DNA from 3 places in the Streptococcus sp. NSSLK0004 genome. Region 1 is predicted to be linked to each of the others. Evidence: predicted binding sites of a transcription regulator. Region 1 holds the regulator's gene; each other region holds the start of a gene.
The links. Region 1 encodes NrdR, which represses ribonucleotide reductase genes. Its sites were predicted from a motif close to ACACNATATATNGTGT; they were not measured.

Region 1 (3,323 bases):
TTTCCAGATAGGACACATCTGCATACCCTTGATTCATGACCAAAACAGGTTGATAGCCCTTAGCAATGTACGCCTCATCCTGCGACTGAAACTTGTCACGTTCGTTGATAAATTCATAAAACTTGGAAATAGAGCGGCTAATTTCATCTTGATTGAGTCCTTGTTGGCGGATAAAGTCTGCCACTTCCTTGTCTTGCATGATTTCTGCAACCAATTGGTCATAGGACTGACGACCGACGTTGCTAGCTTTCCCTAGTCTATCTTGAACAGATTTCATAGGCCACCTCCCTTATTTTCCATTTCTTCAAACTGGCGATAAAGATCCGCCAACTGAGCCTGACCTTCCGCTGTTTGTTCTGTATTAACTTCTTGCTTGCTCCAATCCGGAACATTATTGGTTACAGTAGCCACTGTCCGCTTGGTTTGCGTTTTCTTACCGACTTGGTTGTCTCTCAAATAAAGAATGGCTGCCTCTGCTGAATGAATGTCCTTATAGGAGAAATCATTGGCCAGCTTGATTGCATACTTCTCATTGAGGTTGGCTGAATCCACCTTGTTAAAGGTGTAGAGCACTAAAACATTAATCACCTCATCCAACAAGCCTAGCTCAACGAGATTCTTAATAAAGGTACGTTCTGAGCTAGTCACTGTCGCCTTACGCGTTTCCTTCAAAAAGACCAAAAACTCCAGCGCTGTCTTGGAACGACTTTCTTGAACAATCGCCTGTTCCTGTCTAGTCAGCTGCTCGCTCCCCTGCACCCCTTTTTGGATTTCCTGTTGCATTCGTTTAGGCTGAATTACCTTCTCATGGGCCGTTTTCTTAGCTATCCGATACAATTCTAACCAAGGTAGACCTGACTTTTCAGCCAAATGATGTAACGCCAAAATGTCATCCGTCTCATTTTGATAACGCAACTGATCTCTTGTCATCATCGTTTGAAAAGCTTCTATATCAAATCCCTCTTTAACACTAGGAGCGATATTCGCCTGCCCTTTACTATCAAACACATCCGAAAATTGCTTAGACACCTTCGTCTTGATAGGTACTTGCCCCTTTAACAACTCTACATTTGCCTCGCCAATTTTCTTAACCAATAATTTCTGATAGAGGCTTTTTTGGAGAAAAGCAGAGCAGGATAGAGGCTCTCGTAAAAGCAATTGGTACCCAGACTCATCCTGATAGATGTCTAGCAACTCCATTGCTGATAAGACATCAAAAGCCTGTTCTAAAGACTGTGTCGCCTGCTGCCCAAGATCGATTTGATTCAAAATTTGGCTAAAGCGATATTTACCACAACCATTATCGTAGTGAGCCCAAAGATACTGGTACAAAACCAATCCTGACATGGTAATAATAGGCTGATAGCATTTTATCAAACTCATCCAATCTGGACTAATTGCATTTTTTTCAACGTACCCATAGGTATCATTCGGTTTCATAAGCACTATCTCCGATTCTTACTCCCCTTTGTGAACTGCTTAAGTAGATTTTCTAGCTCCTCAACATCCTTGAAGGAACGGTAAACAGAAGCAAAACGAACATAGGTAATTTCATCCAGTTCCATCAGTTCTTCCATTACTAAGTTACCAATAACATCACTCTCTACTTCGCTTTCACTCTGTAATCGAATTTTTTGTTCAATCCGATTGACAACTTCATCAATTTCGCTACTAGACACCGGACGTTTCTGTGCAGAACGAATGATTCCATTAAAGATTTTTTCCCGAGAAAATTGCTCTCTCGTACCATCTTTCTTGACTACGACCAAGGTTTTTTCTTCTATTCGTTCGTAGGTTGTAAAGCGGTTGCCACACTGTTCACATTCTCTGCGACGACGAATGGTATTTCCATCTTCTGCCTGACGACTATCTACAACACTAGATTTCAAACTCGTACATTTCGGACAACGCATACACTTACTCCTAACTTATCATTATCACTTCATTGTACCATATTTTAAACAAAAGGACTAGGCAAAAAAAAGAAGAATCATTCCCTTTGTTGTATTTTTCAAAACCCGTTCGCTTTTCTGACAAAAATATTTGGTTTAACTCTCTTAAACTCAAGAATTTTCCTCCACTGATGGATTGAGATGGCTCGAAAACTGAAAAAAAGGGCGTACTACCCCCTTGGTTTTTGAACTATTTTTTATTTTTAGACTACCCAGCTGGCTAAATGAGTATTCTGGCCTTGTTTGAGTTTGGCTAAGGCAAATCCAACCATCACTAAAAAACTCATGGCAATAGCTAGACTCATCTTCTTAAGCCCTCGGATAGTGTGCTTCTCGAATCGAAAGTCGCGGTCTATACGCCCATTCACCCTCTCCACAGCTGTCCGCTTCTTGTAGAGTCGTTTAAACTTCTGACTATCTCTAGCTACTTGATTAAAGATAATAGGTTCTACCGACCGTTTTAAACGGAAGATGCGATTGTCCTGATAACGGGGATGAAAACCATACCGCAAACTGTCACAAGACTTATCGTACCCCTTATAGATAAGCTGAATCGCTTTGCCCTTGTCATCCACCCAAAAGACTTCTCCAGATTGATTGTAAATCACATCCGTATCAAGGTATTGCCTGGTTTCATCTTCTTTCCACTTATGAGGATGATCAATGATAGGAATAATCGTGGCTTCTTCTATGAGATTCTGAAGAGGAATTCCACTATAACCACGGTCTGCCATCAAATATTCCGCTCTCTGCATGGTCGTTTGACGCATGTTTCGAATCAGCCTTTTGGCAACAGTAGGTTCCCCTTCTGAGGCCGTCGTCACTTCCCAAGCAACAGGCAGTTCATAGGTCGCATCAACCACAAGATGACAACGATAGCCATAGTGTTTCTCCATAGAGACCGTTCCATTTTTATGATGACGTTTTTTTATAGCCATATCGGCATCACAGTCAGAGCGTCTATCCTTTCTTTGTTTCTTACCATATGGTGTTGCATAACTATCAATGAACTTGCCATCTAGGGCTAAGTCAACACCAAATTCCGGAAGAAGGTTGTATAGTTCAGATATGCCAGATAAAACCCACTCGTCAATGTCTGGACAGACCTCTTCCAAATCCTGAATAAAACGAGAATAAGCAGACTTAGAGGGAGCATGAACAAGTTTAATAGTACCATTTTTGAGCTTAACACCGTGAGTTTCAAAGCCACAGATTTGACGGAGCTGGCTATTCATATTAAGCTGACGAATCAACTGTTGATCGGTTTCCAATTGAAGAACTATTTTAGCAATATAGGCAATGAAGTAAGATTGAACAGAATAATCCTTACGCCCGTGTTTGCGTTTGGCTTCTAACTCATCAAATAGACCC
Region 2 (3,323 bases), 290 kb from region 1:
ATGGCTTGTCTTGTTGCTAAGTGCTCTCGCTAGTTTGTTATCAGTAGCTAATCCTTTATTATCTAGCTTGGCTAATAATATCCAATCGCAAAATCTCTATGCTGGTCTTGCTATGCAAGCAGGACAGAATCCGTATGAGTCATTTTTTGGAACTAGTGGTGTGCTTTATTATTTGTTAACCTATGTGGGATCCTTCTTTGGCACTACTATTGGGTTGGTCTTGTTGCAGTGGGTGGCTCTTAGTATAGCTGGGACTTACCTTTATAAAATTATCGCTTACTTCAGTCACTCGCAGAAAACAGCGGACAATTTACTCATTTGGTTTTATTTGTTTATTTTGGCTTTAGATTTTGGTGGAATTTATGCAAGTCTCTTTGCAATGCCTTTTCTTTTGACAAGTATTTGGTTTTTGATTCGTTATTTCGAAAATGCGGTGCGTGATGAGGCGTTTATTCTTTATGGAATAGATGCAGCGATTGTCTTTATGATTTATCCAAAGGGTGCAATCTTATGGCTCGTTTCTAGTCTTGTTCTTTTGGTCTATAATGTCCGCAACCGGCAATTATCGCGTGGGTTTTATCAGTTCTTGGGAATTTTGTTTGGTTTCCTGTTGATAATCTATTCAGTGGGATATTATACTTTTGTAGCTCAGATACTAGGTGCGGCGATTCAACAAACGTTCTTCTATAACATCAGTTTGGATTTTAGTTATTCGGGAATCTTATGGACCATATTGATTGTATTTGGCTTCTTGATAGTAACGGGCTTCTTTAAAAATTTCCTACAAACAATAATCTCTCTTGCAGATGGACGACATGGCTATATTAAAGCGACGGTCTTATTGACCTTTATATTGCAGTTAATTTTCATTATTGGAAATGAAAATTTTGAGATTAGTCAACTAACCATTCTTTTTCCTTATGGTTTCCTATTGGCGGTACTTCATCTGCGCCCTCTTATACAAGAGAGTGTTGATGATTCGGATCAAGTCAGGGTGGGAGAGTTGAATTATCTTAAATCAAGTTTATATCTACCACTTATTGCTTGTATTATGATTCCATTGCAGTCTCTTTGGATTTACTGGAATCAGGGAGATATTTATCAGGAGCGTTTGCAAATTTCTCAGTACATTCAGGAAAATTCGGAAACGTCAGATACTATTTATGCTTGGGATGACAGCGCCCAGATTTACCTAAAAAGTGGTCGCTTGGCTGCTGGAACAATCATTACTGCGACACCTTATTTAAATACGGAAACAAATCAATCTAGTATCACCTATGATTTGAATAAAAATAATGCAGCTTTTGTAGTTGTTAACCAAGCGATTCCCTTGCTTGATGATGTCAAAACAAATTTAGAAGCTAATTATACTCAAGTGGAATTGGATACAGAGAATCTGCTGCTTTATAAAAAGAAATAATAAAAATGACTGTGATAGGCAGTCGTTTTTCTTTTTATGAAATCACCATATCTTGTGTATAAAAAATATAATTTTTCTTTTTTACACAAGATATTGATTTTTGTTCTGTAAAGTGCTACACTATATCCAATGAGAATATTGGAGGTTAGTCAAATGAGTGTGCAGGAGCATGTCTTACCTGGCATAAAGTTATTGGTTTTGAAGCGTGATGGACGGACAGTATCCTTTGATCAGGATAAAATTTTTTCTGCTCTTCAGCGGGCTAACCAAGAGGTAGTACATCCTGTATCGGAATCTGCTTTACAAATAGTTTTAGAGGCGAGTTTGGCTGAGATTGATCGGAGATTTGAGAGAGATATCCAGATTTATGAAATTCAGACAGTTGTGGAGCAGGAGCTACTCAAGGCTCGCTTATATGATGTGGCAGAGCGATATATCCAATACCGGACTCAGCGCGATTTTCGTCGCCATCAAGCGACTGATATAAATTTTGAAATTCATAAGTTGTTGAGCAAAGACCAGACGGTGGTTAATGAAAACGCCAATAAAGATGCGGATGTTTTTAATACCCAGCGTGACCTAACAGCGGGAATTGTAGGCAAGTCCATTGGTCTCAAACTCTTGCCTGCCCATGTTGCCAATGCTCACCAAAAAGGGGATATTCATTACCATGACTTAGATTATAGCCCTTACACACCAATGACCAACTGTTGTTTGATTGATTTCAAGGGGATGTTGGCTCAGGGCTTTAAGATTGGAAATGCAGACGTAGAAAGTCCTAAGTCTATCCAGACAGCCACAGCTCAAATTTCGCAGATTATTGCCAATGTGGCTTCTAGTCAGTATGGTGGTTGTTCAGCCGACCGTATCGATGAGGTCTTAGCCCCCTATGCAGAGCTCAATTATCAAAAGCATTTAAAAGAAGCACAGGAATGGGTCTTGCCTGCTAAACAGAAAGATTATGCACGAGCTAAAACGCAAAAAGACATCTATGATGCTATGCAGTCTTTGGAATATGAGATTAATACCCTCTTTACTTCCAATGGGCAGACGCCGTTTACCTCGCTCGGTTTTGGTCTAGGAACCTCTTGGTTTGAACGAGAAATTCAAAAGGCAATTTTGAATATTCGTATCAAGGGTCTTGGCCGTGAAGGGCGGACAGCTATCTTTCCTAAATTGATTTTCACAGTTAAGCGTGGATTGAACTTGGAGCCAGATTCTCCAAACTATGACATCAAGCAATTAGCGATTGAATGTGCGACCAAGCGTATGTATCCAGATATGCTGTCCTATGACAAAATCGTTGAGTTGACAGGTTCTTTCAAGGTGCCAATGGGTTGTCGTTCTTTCTTACAGGGATGGAAGGATGAAAATGGACAGGATGTGACATCTGGTCGTATGAACCTAGGTGTCGTAACGGTTAATTTACCACGGATTGCCATGGAGTCAGCAGGAGATATGGATAAGTTCTGGGAAATCTTTGCAGAACGTATGGCGATTGCAAAAGATGCCTTGGTTTATCGTGTGGAACGAGTGAAAGAGGCAACCCCGGCCAATGCTCCTATTCTCTATCAATATGGGGCTTTCGGAAAACGTTTGGCTAAGACAGATACAGTAGATGAGGTCTTTAAAAATCGGCGGGCAACCGTATCTTTGGGTTACATTGGTTTGTATGAAGTCGCAACAGTATTTTACGGTGGCGAATGGGAGACCAATCCAGAGGCGAAGGATTTTACGGTCAACATTATCAAGAAAATGAAAACTTTGGTTGAGGATTGGTCGGATGAATATGGCTATCATTTCTCAGTTTATTCGACACCATCTGAAAGCCTGACAGACCGTTTCTGTCGTATGGATACAGAGAAATTCGGCGTCGTAAAGGATATTACGGATAAAGAATACT
Region 3 (3,323 bases), 260 kb from region 1:
AAATAAGTACCGTCTGCATATTTTGATTTTTCAAAATTATAGAAAGTTGTTTTCCGTTCACGGGCAATATTATTTGATTCTACCAAGGTCCAGTAGTTGAGGAGCATGAAGTAGATATTAGTAAATTCTACGGCTGTTTTTGATCCGTAATCAATCAAGTTTTGAGCTAAGTAAGAGTGAAGTCCCATTGCCCCAAGACCGATTGAATGAGCCTGTTCATTACCAGCTTCAATAGAAGGAACGGCAGAGATGTGTGAATGATCTGTAACGTATGTTAAAGCGCGTGTCATGGTACGAACAGATTGACCAAAGTCGGGTGACTTCATGAGGTTAACAATATTGGTTGAACCCAAGTTACATGATACATCTGTTCCCATTGTCAAGTATTCCTGAGAATCGTTGATAAGGCTAGGAGTTTGTACTTGAAGGATTTCAGAACAGAGGTTAGACATGATGATCTTACCGTCAACTGGATTGCTGCGGTTAGCAGTATCAATGTTGATGACGTAAGGGTACCCAGATTCTTGTTGAAGTTTAGAAATTTCTGTCTCTAGATCACGAGCCTTGATTTTGGTCTTGCGAATGCGTGGGTTTGCCACCAACTCATCATATTTTTCTGTAATATCCAGATAGCTATAAGGCACACCGTATTCCAATTCGATAGAGTAAGGGCTGAAGAGGTACATATCTTCATTCTTACGTGCTAATTCATAGAACTTATCTGGAATGGTAATACCAAGCGATAGGGTTTTGACGCGTACTTTCTCATCGGCATTTTCCTTCTTAGTAGAAAGGAAGGCGATAATATCCGGGTGGAAGACATCAAGGTAAACAACCCCAGCACCTTGGCGTTGACCAAGTTGGTTAGAGTAAGAGAAGCTATCTTCAAAGAGTTTCATAACGGGAACGACCCCAGAGGCAGCTCCTTCGTAACCCTTGATTGGTGCCCCTGCCTCACGCAAGTTGCTGAGTGAAATTCCGACACCACCACCGATACGGGACAATTGCAGAGCGGAGTTGATGGAGCGACCAATTGAGTTCATGTCATCTGTTACTTGAATCAAGAAACAAGAAACCAACTCACCACGACGTGCGCGACCAGCGTTGAGGAAAGAAGGAGTAGCAGGCTGATAACGCAAATGAATCATTTCATTAGCTAAATTAAGTGCCAATTCTTCATTTCCTTCTGCAAAATACAAGGCGTTGAAGAGAACACGGTCTTCCATGCTCTCCAAATAGTAGGCACCGTCGTTTGTTTTAAGGGCATACTGATTGTAGAATTTGTAGGCAGCCATGAAAGACTTGAAGTGGAAGTTTTGATCCTTCAAAAACTGTTCGATTTTAATGAGGAACTCTGGACTATAGTTTTGTAAAAATTCACTTTCGATATAGTTTTCTTCTATTAAATAATCAATTTTTTCTAAGATAGAGTCAAATTGTTTTGTATTTGGAAGTACATTTTCATTAAAAAATGCTGTGAGAGCTTCTTGATCTTTATGAAGTGGAATTTGTCCATTTATAGGACGGTTGATTTCGTTATTTAAACGGAAGTAGGACACATCGCCTAATTCTTTCAAACTCATGATTGTAATCTCTTTCTATAAATAAATGAAAAAATGGGAGTGGGAGAGAACTCGATTAACCTCAAAAAAGGTTCGTTAACAAGTCCTCATTTTGAGCTAAAACGACCGTTTTGCCCTCCCACATAGCTCCAATAGTCAGAGTAGTGACTTATTGGAGGTTAGATTTGAAGTGTAGTACACGAATTTCTGAAATTTGTTTTGCAAATCCCATCTCCAACTTTTAACAGTCCACCGGACTGTTAAAGCCAATCAACCACTGTGGTGAGATGTTGACTCAAACTTTGAGTAGTGGAGTTAAACTTTTTACCAATCTCCAATAGGGCACTTGTTAAACAAGTGCTTTTAGTTTGCTTGGTTGGAAACCTGAGAAACTTTCTATCTCTGTTTCGATTACAGGAGCAGATGAGAAGCCAAGACCTTTAACGTGCTCGATAAATTCAGGTTGCTCATCCAAATTGATTTCTTGATAAGCAACATTATGCTGGTCCAAGAAACGCTTGGTCATCTTACATTGGACACAATCATGTTTTGAGTATACAGTTACCATAACTCTCTCCTTTTTGTTAATCACCAATCTAGGATACAAGATTTTGTGGTGAAAGTCAAGAAGTAAAAACTAAATATTGTGTTATATTTTATCTAAGAGTACTATATATAGTGTAAAAACCTAATATAGTCAAATTTTGGAGTTTATTGGAAAGATAGTGTTTTATCAGTTATGTCATGTATAAAATTCTCGTTTCTCTATAAATGTTATAAAATATAACGTGAAAAAGTAAGAAAGGAATTGCCTTTTTATAAAACAATTATGTATAATATAAAGACAAAATAGTTGAGGTGACATAAATGGAGAAAAGGTTTACAAATACATTATATATTGATAAGAAGGCATATTGTTACTTTGATTTAGAAATGTTGTGTCAGGAAAATGGAGTGGATATTCATACACTTCCTTATACAATTCGTGTTTTACTCGAAAGTTTAATTCGAAAAGAAGATGGGGTAGATGTTCTAAAATATCACATAGATAATCTTGTTGCCTATCAGGCTTATGCTCCAAAGGGAGAAATTCCTTTTAAACCCAGTCGAGTTATTTTGCAAGATTTTACAGGAGTACCAGTCGTTGTTGACTTAGCTTCCATGCGGGATGCAGTCGTCAAACAAGGAGGTAATCCTGATTTGATCAATCCAGAAATTCCTGTGGATTTGGTTATTGATCATAGTGTGCAGGTCGATTTCTTTGGCTCTGATACAGCTTTAGAGCAAAATATTGAGTTGGAATTTGAACGCAATCAGGAGCGGTATCAATTTCTGAAATGGGCAGAAGGAGCGTTTGATAATTATCGAGCGGTTCCGCCGGCAACCGGTATTATTCACCAAGTTAATATTGAATTTTTGAGTGATGTCATTATTGAAAAAGATGGTTGGCTCTATCCAGATTCTATGTTTGGGACAGATAGCCATACAACCATGATCAACGGAATTGGTGTGCTTGGTTGGGGTGTGGGAGGAATTGAAGCAGAAGCGGCCATGCTTGGCGAGGCTTCCTATTTCCCTGTGCCAGAGGTGATTGGTGTTCGTTTGGTTGGAGAAATGCCGAAGATAGCAACTGCTACAGATTTAGCCTTAAAAGTAACGCAAGTTTTGCGTCAGGAAAATGTAGTTGGAAAATTTGTGGAGTTTTTTGGACCAGGCCTAGCTTCCTTGACTTTGGCAGACCGAGCAACAGTCGCGAATATG

Region 2: nrdD (anaerobic ribonucleoside-triphosphate reductase) is a predicted target of NrdR. The motif match lies at 1,463-1,478, and genes of this name have one in related genera.
Region 3: nrdH (glutaredoxin-like protein NrdH) is a predicted target of NrdR. The motif match lies at 2,229-2,244, and genes of this name have one in related genera.

The regions. Positions count from the first base shown of each region.
Region 1 is NZ_CM180142.1:359,242-362,564, reverse strand. Features, by position in the region: gene dnaI (primosomal protein DnaI) at 1-277, opposite strand, end outside; gene AC4CS8_RS01975 (DnaD domain protein) at 274-1,440, opposite strand; gene nrdR (transcriptional regulator NrdR) at 1,446-1,913, opposite strand; gene AC4CS8_RS01965 (transposase) at 2,156-3,323, opposite strand, start outside.
Region 2 is NZ_CM180142.1:72,772-76,094, forward strand. Features, by position in the region: gene AC4CS8_RS00465 (quinol oxidase) at 1-1,420, shown strand, start outside; gene nrdD (anaerobic ribonucleoside-triphosphate reductase) at 1,574-3,323, shown strand, end outside.
Region 3 is NZ_CM180142.1:619,113-622,435, forward strand. Features, by position in the region: gene nrdE (class 1b ribonucleoside-diphosphate reductase subunit alpha) at 1-1,583, opposite strand, end outside; gene nrdH (glutaredoxin-like protein NrdH) at 1,912-2,130, opposite strand; gene acnA (aconitate hydratase AcnA) at 2,430-3,323, shown strand, end outside.